DNA from 4 places in the Brevibacterium pigmentatum genome. Region 3 is predicted to be linked to each of the others. Evidence: riboswitches for the same ligand, from Rfam matches in the RefSeq annotation. Region 3 holds a riboswitch; each other region holds the start of a gene.

Region 1 (2,198 bases), 1.1 Mb from region 3:
CTGCCGGAGCAGGAACGTGACATCGCGCCCGGCTTCCTGCAGATAGGTGCCGAATGCTCCGCCGGTGGCGCCTGCCCCGGCGATGAGAATCGACAGGTCGGCACCTGCACCGCTTCCGGTGGATGTGCTGTCAGCTGCTGGGGTCATTCCAACTCCTCCGTGAGCACCCGTGCGGCCGCAGCGGGGTCGTCTGCCGAGGTTATCGCACGGACGACGACGGCACGGTTCGCGCCCGCCTGCCGGATCGCGTCCAGTCTCTCCCCTGCCGCGATGCCGCCGATCGCGAACCACGGTTTGCTCGCCTCGGCGGCGGCAGCGGTCAGCAGTGCCGTCCCCACTGCGGCACGGCCGGGTTTCGTCGGGGTCTCCCAGACCGGCCCGACGCAGAAGTAGTCGGTCTCCGTGTCCGCCTCGGCGGCGAGCGCCTGCTCGAGGGAATGAGTGGAGCGTCCGAGGATGACGTCGGGGCCGAGCACGGCCCGGGCCTGACTGCTGGTGAGATCTCCCTGACCGACGTGGAAGACATCGGCGTCGGTGAGCAGTGCGACATCGGCGCGGTCGTTGACGGAGAAGAGTTTGCCGTGGCGTGCGGCGACATCCCTGAGGACTTCCAATGCTGCGATCTCGGCGCGGGCCTCGAGGCTCTTGTCCCTCAGCTGGATGATGTCGACTCCCCCACGGTAGGCGGCGTCGAGGAACTCGGCGAGGTCGCCTTGAGCGGCCCGGGCATCGGTGCACAGGTAGAGCGACGCTTCGGCCAAACGGGCCTGCCTCCAGGCTCTCTTCGTCTGCCGCGCTGCGGTGCGCGGTGGCATCTGTGTGGTCATGGTCATAGAGTAGAGGAGTTCGCGGGAGCCTCCCAACGAGGCTGAGAGGGCTTAAGAGCCGACCGTCAGACCTGATGCGGATCATGCCGCCGGAGGGAGAAGCTGTGAGAGTCATTGTCGTCGGCGCCGGAATCATCGGCCTGTCCACGGCCTGGTACCTGCGCCGCCTCGGTGCCGAAGTCACCATCATCGATCCTGTCCCCGCGTTGGGGGCGAGCCATGCCGCCGCGGGGATGATCGCTCCCGCCGCCGAGGTGGTGTGGGGGCAGACTCCCCTGTACCCGTTGATGCAGGCCTCGGCGCAGATGTACCCGGAGTTCGCTGCCGAGGTGGCGAGCGCTGCCGCGGTCGACCTCGGCTTCACGGATGCCGGAACTCTCGTGTGCGCCGGAGACAGTGCCGATCTGCAGGCACTGCGAGAGCTGCGCGAAGCTCAGTCGCGGTCCGGTTTCGCCACCGAAATCATCACCGGCAGCGCTGCCCGCCGGGTCGAACCGTCGCTCTCACCTGCTGTGGCCGGTGCCGTGCACATTCCTGGCGATCGGTCGATCGATCCGCGTCGGGTCTCCGCCGCTCTGCTGTCTGCCGTGACGAGTGAATCAGGGTTCCTCCTCATTCGGCAGCGGGCAGTCGAGCTGCTGAAGGACGGTGATGTGACAGTGGGCGTCGCGCTGAGCGACGGTCGTCGGGTGGAAGCCGATCAGGTGATCCTCTGTGCCGGCAGCACCAGCAATGCGATCGCCGGTGCACCGCAGCTGCCTCTCCGGGAAGTCTGGGGTGATGTGCTGCGACTGCGTGCCCCCGCCGAGGCGACTCCCCTGCTGACTCGCACCATCCGCGGGCTGGTCAGCGGCCGCTCCGTCTACCTGGTTCCTCGCCCCGACGGAGAGATCGTCCTCGGCGCCAGTTCTCGCGAGGACGGACTCTCCGGCACCCCAGCCGGAGCGGTCCACCGACTGCTCGCCGACGGACAGCGATTGGTCCCGGGCATCCTCGATGCGGAGATCGCCGACATCACCACCCGAGCCCGGCCCGGCTCTCCCGACGACCTGCCGTTCATCGGACGCATCGATTCCGGCTGCGTCGTGAGCACCGGGTACTTCCGGCACGGCGTCCTCTTGGCCCCATTCGGCGGCAGGCTCGGGGCCGAACTCGCTCTGGGTGCCGTCTCCGACTGGATTCCTGAGGGAGCGGCCGAGTCCGTGTCCCCACACCGCTTCACCACCGAAACCACCTCTGCCTACCCGAACCACAGCCCTGCCTATTCGAACTACAACCCTGCCCACTCAACGAGGAGCATGTCATGACCGACCGCGAACACCCACCGACCATCGTCCTCAACGGCGAACATCATGAGCTCTCCGGTGCCAC
Region 2 (2,198 bases), 580 kb from region 3:
CATCGCATGGATCCCGGCCAGAGCCAGCCGCTGCTTCTGCCCGCCGGACAGAGCGGCACTCGGATGTTCCGGAGGCAGATCGAGTCCCAAGGCCTGCAGAGATCTGGGGACCTGAGCCTCGATGACCGCGGCCGGGAGTCCGAGGTTCTCCATCCCGAACGCCACATCATCACCGATGCGGGAGAAGATCACCTGCGAATCGGGATCTTGGAGGACCAGCCCGGTGCAGCCTCGGCGAGGATCCGGTTGCTCACCGCCGACGAGGAGTTCACCGGTGGCCTCACCCGATTCCTCGGGCAGGACACCGGAGACGGCGTGGAGGAACGTCGATTTCCCGGCTCCGGAGGCGCCGAGCAGCAGCACCTTCTCTCCGGCCGCGATCTCCAGGTCGAGCGGACCGACTGCCGGCGCCTCACGGTCGGTGTGCGTCCATGAGAAGCCGGCGGCCGTGATCGGCAGCGCCATCAGCGACGGCCGGAGGCGAAGGAGCTCAGAGCCCCGGTGGCCGCAATCGCCCGGTAGGCGTACCACGCGCCGATGCCGGAGATGACGAGGCCGGAGATCATCGCGCAGACCGCATAGATCGCCTGGAAGCCGAACTGCCATTCGGCGTTGTACATGATGTTCTCGCTCACGGCCATGAACGCCGCGGCCAGCACACCCGAAGCGGCGGTGACCCACAGGGTGAAGCGTTTGTAGCCGAAGGCGGCGAAGACGAGTTCGGCACCGAGGCCCTGCAGCAGTCCCGAGAGCAGAACGGTCGCCCCGAAGTGGGAGCCGAGCACGGCTTCGACGATCGCGGCGATGAGTTCGCACAGGAGTGCGGCACCGGGTTTGCGGATGATGGCACCGGCCAGCGGACCGGCCAGCACCCAGAGTCCGGCGATGAGGCCGATCGACGGCGGGAATGCCTGGAAGGCGAGTTCGAGAACCTTCCAGCTCAGCGCGAGCACCCAGAAGACGAGTCCCACGGCGATGCCGAGCACGGCGGTGGTGACGTAGTCGACGACCCGCCACTGCTTGGATTTCGGCGCCGCGGTGAAGGCGTGTGAAGGGGCGGGGGTGGTGGTCGGCGCGGTGGTTTCCGGCATTGTGCCTCCTCATTTCAAGGAGGGGTGAAGAGTCTCGACTTCCTTCGGCGGTACTGACCGCATCAGGTTCGAGGGTCTGCAGCTTCTTCTGCACTCTCAGCGCCCCTGACGGCGCTCCCCTGTCGTAGCCACCACTGTACAACAGGTGAGCGAAGCAGCGACCGAGACTGGAAGCGAAGCAGTGGCCGAGAACGGTCATCGAGGATTCACTTCGCGTTCCCTCGTTCGTCGACCAGCTTCGAACGGCTAGACACTACTGATCAGTAGGAATAGGCGGGTGAACACTCATCGACTCAAGCGACCGCTCAGTGCCCTGTCCGCCGCCACGCTTCTCGCCGCACTGGCAGCGGCACCGGTGCCCGTTCGGGCCGAACCATCGCTCGGCTCAGGCGGACCCGGCTCGACCGCGAGCCAGAGCCCCAGTCAGGATCCGAGCCAAAGCCCAAGCCAGGACCCGGGGCAGAACCGCGCGGAATCGCCCGCCGAGGCGGATGCGGGAAGCGAAGCGATCACCGATGCGGTGCTGCAGGTCGGCGCCGACCCCACTGCGCGCAACCTCTCGTGGATGAGTGAGAGCTCCGGTGGGGGAGAAGTTCGATGGGCGCCGGTGAGCGAGCTCGAGGACGGCAAACTCCCCGCCGACGCAACAACGGCTGAGACCACGGACTCCGGACTCGCCACCGACCTCAAGCGTCACTTCAACGATGCGAACATGACCGACCTCGAGCCCGACACCGAATACGCCTACCAGGTCGGCAACGAAGAGGACGGATTCACCGAGGTGCAGCGGTTCACCACGGGAGACGCCGGAGGTGACGACGAATTCCTCGTCTTCGGCGACCCGCAGGTCGGCGCCGGTGGCGGAGACCGCGACGACGCCGCCGGTTGGGACCGGACACTGAGCTCGGCAGCAGCCACCGCCGAGGACCCGAGCTTCTTCTACTCGCTGGGCGACCAGGTCAACTCCGCGGGCAACCAGCACCAGTACGCCCAGTATCTGGCACCGGAAGCGACCCGGACGATCCCGCAGGCGACGACGATCGGCAACCACGATGTGTCATCGAAGGCCTACGAACAGCACTTCAACCGGCCCAATGTCAGCCAGGA
Region 3 (2,198 bases):
CGCATGGATGAATCCCACCGTCACCGAGGCGGCTCCCCGGTTCCGCGTGTTCGGTTCCCACACCGATTCCCCGGCGTTCAAACTCAAACCCGGCGGCGAGTACACCGCCGAGGGCACCCGTCAGGTGGGAGTCGAGATCTACGGCGGGCCGCTGCTGAATTCGTGGCTCGATCGTGAGCTCGCCTTCGCGGGTCGACTCAGCCTCGCCGACGGCAGCATCGTGCTCGCCCGCACCGGGCCGATCGCCCGCATCCCGCAGCTCGCGATCCACCTCGACCGGCAGGTCAACGAGGGTCTGACCTTGGACAAGCAGCGTCACACCACTCCCGTCATCGGCCTGGCCGACCTCGCTGAGGCCGACATCATCGAACTGCTCGCCGCTTCTGCCGGGGTTGATGCCGAGACCGTCGTCGGCCACGATGCCTACACCATTCCCACTCAAGAGCCGGCCCTCTTCGGTGCCGCCGAGGAGTTCTTCGCCTCGCCGAGGCTGGACAACCTGCTGTCCGTCCATGCCGGCGTCACTGCGCTGACCCACCTCGATGCCGACGGCCTCGACGGCATTCCTCTGTTCGCGGCCTTCGATCATGAGGAGATCGGGTCGAATTCGCGATCGGGTGCCTGCGGCCCGTTCCTCGCCGACGTCACCGAACGCATCGTCGCTTCTCTGCTGCCGCAGTCGACTCGCAGCGATTATCTCGCATCGATGGCCTCCTCGGTGTGCGTCTCCTCGGATGCCGGACATGCGGCCCATCCGAACTATCCGGAACGGCATGACCCGCATGTGCGCCCCCGCCTCGGCGGCGGTCCCCTGCTCAAGCTCAACGCTCAGCAGCGCTACGCCACGGATGCGGTGGGCACCGCCGTGTGGTCGCAGGCGTGCGCAGCCGCCGGAGTCGACTATCAGGATTTCGTGTCGAACAATGCGATGCCCTGCGGGTCGACGATCGGACCGCTGACCGCCACCCGTCTGGGCATGACGACCGTCGATGTGGGGCCTGCCCTGTACTCGATGCACTCGGCACGCGAGATGGTCGCGGTCTCCGATGTCGTCGCCCTCGGCGCCGCTGCGAAGGCCTTCCTCCAGGGCAGCTGACCCTCACCCTGTCGCCCAGGGAGCCACGGTTGTCCTCACTGCGGCAGTCGTGATACGAATGGCACGACCCCACGGGAGCCCGTTGCAAGGGCTGAGATCGGACTGGATCGTCCGAGACCGTAGAACCTGATCCGGTTGATACCGGCGTAGGAAGTGAGGACTGCAGATGACTGCATTCACCCCTGAAACACCTGCCCCTACCACGACTTCGTCTGACGCAGATTCGCACGACCAGTTCACCCTCGAGCAGTATCCGACGCATTCGCCGGCGTGGGTCGATGACAAGGAACACGACATCCGCGTTCCCGTCACTCGCATCGAACTCGAGGACTCGAACGGCCGGGCCAACGATCCCGTCGATGTCTACCGCACAGTCGGACCGGGAAGCATTCCCGAAGAGGGACTCCCCGCTCTGCGATTTCCGTGGGTCGAGAACCGCCTCGACACCGAAACGTATGCAGCCCGCGGCCATCACATCGCCGATGACGGTCGGGCAGCCGTTCGCCGGGGTGCCCCGTCTCAGCAGTGGAAGGGACGCAAACCTGTTCCTCGTCGCGCCAAGGCCGGCCGCACGGTGACCTAGATGCACTACGCCCGGCAGGGCATCATCACCCCGGAGATGCGGTTCGTTGCGCTCCGCGAACAGTGCGATGTCGAACTCGTCCGTGCCGAGCTCGCCGCCGGTCGCGCGATCATCCCGAACAACATCAATCACCCCGAATCAGAGCCGATGATCATCGGCAAAGCGTTCCTCGTCAAAATCAACGCGAACATCGGCAATTCCGCGGTCACCAGCTCCATCGCCGAGGAGGTGCAGAAGCTGCGGTGGGCTGCGAAGTGGGGTGCCGACACCCTCATGGATCTGTCGACCGGCAATGACATCCACACCACCCGGGAATGGATCATCCGGAATTCGCCGATCCCCATCGGCACCGTCCCGATCTATCAGGCACTGGAGAAAGTCGACGGGGACGCGAACGCGCTGACTTGGGAGATCTTCCGGGACACTGTCATCGAACAGTGCGAGCAGGGCGTCGACTACATGACCATCCACGCCGGAGTGCAGTTGCGCTACGTTCCGCTCACGGCCGACAGGGTCACC
Region 4 (2,198 bases), 250 kb from region 3:
AGATGTCATGGGTGACGCCGGGAGCCAGCCCGAGGTCGAGGGTGCGGGCACCGCCGCCGATCGTCGGCTGAGCTTCGAACACTTCGACGGAGAGGCCCGCGCGGGCCAGGGTGACCGCGGCGGCCATGCCATTCGGTCCGGAACCGACGACGACTGCATCAACCTCAGTGCTCATGAGGCCAGTCTAGGGGAGTGGGGTGACGCGGCTGCCGTGTGCGGTTCCGGGCGGATCAGTTTTCATAGACGTTGTCGAAGAAGGCACATTCGAGGTCGACGGCCTGCTGCCAGGTGCGGGCCAGGGTCTCGGCCTCTGAACCCTGGCTGTCGTCTGTCGGGAACACGCGTTCGAGCTCGTCGACGAGGAACTGCACCCATCCGCGGAAGGCCTCGCCTCGGTGGAGGTCGATCCATCCTCGGTGAATCTGTCGGTGCGGCATTTCCTCGCGGGATTCGGCCCAGTCGAGGTAGAGCCATTCTGCGACGACAAGGACGACGAGCAGCTGCGGATACGACGCCGAAGCGACTGACGAGTCCATGAGATCGCGGAACCCAACCGTCGGGGCGGTCAGTTCCGGGTGGAGATAATCGGCTGTATCGACTCCCAATTCGGCGAAGGAGTCGACGAAATAGGTGTCCTCATCGGCGACGAGCGTTCCCAGCTGTCGGGCGAACCGCAGCTTCGCCTCGAGTTCATCGGCGTGGGCCACGCACGCGCCGAGCATCGACAGAAACGACTCGAAGAACTGATAGTCCTGCACCAGATAGTCACGCATGACTGCGTCATCGATGGTGCCGGCGAAGAGCTCTCGGACGAATCGGTGGTCGACGGCTTGTGCCCATTGTCGGCTCGTCGACTTCATCAGTGTCGACACGGATCCGTCGGCGGCGACCTCTATCGAGCCGCCGACATCTGTGGTGGTCATCGCTCTTCCACTCCCTCCGCCGGTGCTCACCGGATCAGGTTCAAAGGGTCTGCGTACGCACTCTCAGCACCCGTCGATCGGCGCTCCCCTGTAGTTCTTCGATACTATCACCGGGCTGCGGATCCGACGGGGGACACGGACGGTGGGGCCGCCTCGGCGAGGGTGTCGGATACGAACTCCGCGATGCGGTCGGCGGCGGACTGGCGACCCGCCGACTGTTCAGCGGACTCAACGGACGGGTTGTAATTCGTGTTCGTGTTGATATCATAGACGACCTGCCGGCCGTCAGCGGTTTCGATGAACTCGATGCCGGCGATCTCGATGTTCAGGTCGGCCAGCAGCGTTTCAAGAGGGCTGATCAGCGGCGTTGCGGCCGTGATCTCCTCACGGCGAGCGAACGGGGGAGCCGCCTCGACGTCGGTGTCAGTCCCTGCACCGGGAACAGCGCACGCATCGGCCGGGCAGAGCTCGAACGATCCGCCGGAGACGTCGACGCGCACCGCATAGTGGAAACGTCCGCCGATGAACTCCGCGCGGGTGATGAACGGCCGCTTCGGCTGCACATACTCCTGGACGAGGGTGATGCCGTCGATCGGTGCATTCGCCCCGCCGGGTGCGAACTCATCGGCGGCGGCTGAGAGCTCGGCGTGGGAGTCGAAGCGACGCACGCCGAGTCCCTTTCCGCCCTGGTTGTGTTTCGTGATGAACGGGGGAGTGAAGCCGCCAGCGGCCTCGACGAGCGCCTGTGGTCCGAATGCGGCTGCGGTGCGCGGCACGTCGAAGCCTCGGCCGACCAGCTCGCGATGCTGACGGATCTTGCTCACTTCGAGCTCATAGACCCCGCGACCGTTGATGACGCGGCGGCCGGCGGCGGCGAGCCAGTCGAGGACCGCGCGTCCGTACTCCTTGACGTGCGGATCGGTTCGGGTGTGCGCCGACGCTGACAGCCGCGACCAGAACAGACCTTCTGGTGGTTCGGCTGCGAGGTCGATCGTGGTCTCGGGCAGAAGCCATTCGACATGTGCGACACCGAGGCGGTCGAGCGCCTCGGTGAACGGGGCGATCCATTCCGGATTGTCGTGGATGATGTAGACCGCCGGATCACCGGTGACGGGCAGGGCATGAGAACTCATCGCGAACCTTCACTATGGGGAGCCGATGCGGACTGCGGACGCATCGGCGGATCTGCTCAACAATCCTACTCCCCGGCGTCCAGCCCTTCGCCGTGTCAGTGCGGCGGCGTAGACTCGGGACATGGCTATCGCAAAGCAGCCC

Evidence for each region. Region 3 has a riboswitch for thiamine pyrophosphate ahead of thiC (phosphomethylpyrimidine synthase ThiC). Riboswitches for the same ligand answer to the same signal wherever they lie in the genome.
Region 1: it holds a riboswitch for thiamine pyrophosphate, as region 3 does, so the genes downstream of both, thiO (glycine oxidase ThiO) here and thiC (phosphomethylpyrimidine synthase ThiC) in region 3, are expected to answer to the same signal.
Region 2: it holds a riboswitch for thiamine pyrophosphate, as region 3 does, so the genes downstream of both, GUY30_RS04605 (ECF transporter S component) here and thiC (phosphomethylpyrimidine synthase ThiC) in region 3, are expected to answer to the same signal.
Region 4: it holds a riboswitch for thiamine pyrophosphate, as region 3 does, so the genes downstream of both, GUY30_RS03085 (TenA family protein) here and thiC (phosphomethylpyrimidine synthase ThiC) in region 3, are expected to answer to the same signal.

Annotation. Positions count from the first base shown of each region.
Region 1 covers NZ_CP050153.1:1,518,848-1,521,045, reverse strand. The annotation lists gene GUY30_RS06855 (ketopantoate reductase family protein) at 1-147, opposite strand, end outside; gene thiE (thiamine phosphate synthase) at 144-827, opposite strand; TPP riboswitch at 839-942, shown strand; gene thiO (glycine oxidase ThiO) at 932-2,134, shown strand; gene thiS (sulfur carrier protein ThiS) at 2,131-2,198, shown strand, end outside.
Region 2 covers NZ_CP050153.1:1,048,979-1,051,176, forward strand. The annotation lists gene GUY30_RS04600 (ABC transporter ATP-binding protein) at 1-465, opposite strand, end outside; gene GUY30_RS04605 (ECF transporter S component) at 465-1,091, opposite strand; TPP riboswitch at 1,114-1,222, opposite strand; gene GUY30_RS04610 (purple acid phosphatase family protein) at 1,369-2,198, shown strand, end outside.
Region 3 covers NZ_CP050153.1:464,950-467,147, reverse strand. The annotation lists gene GUY30_RS02030 (M18 family aminopeptidase) at 1-1,096, shown strand, start outside; TPP riboswitch at 1,159-1,267, shown strand; partial or broken gene thiC (phosphomethylpyrimidine synthase ThiC) at 1,263-2,198, shown strand, end outside.
Region 4 covers NZ_CP050153.1:715,519-717,716, forward strand. The annotation lists gene GUY30_RS03080 (phytoene desaturase family protein) at 1-175, opposite strand, end outside; gene GUY30_RS03085 (TenA family protein) at 231-923, opposite strand; TPP riboswitch at 918-1,023, opposite strand; gene GUY30_RS03090 (ATP-grasp domain-containing protein) at 1,031-2,056, opposite strand; gene GUY30_RS03095 (VOC family protein) at 2,178-2,198, shown strand, end outside.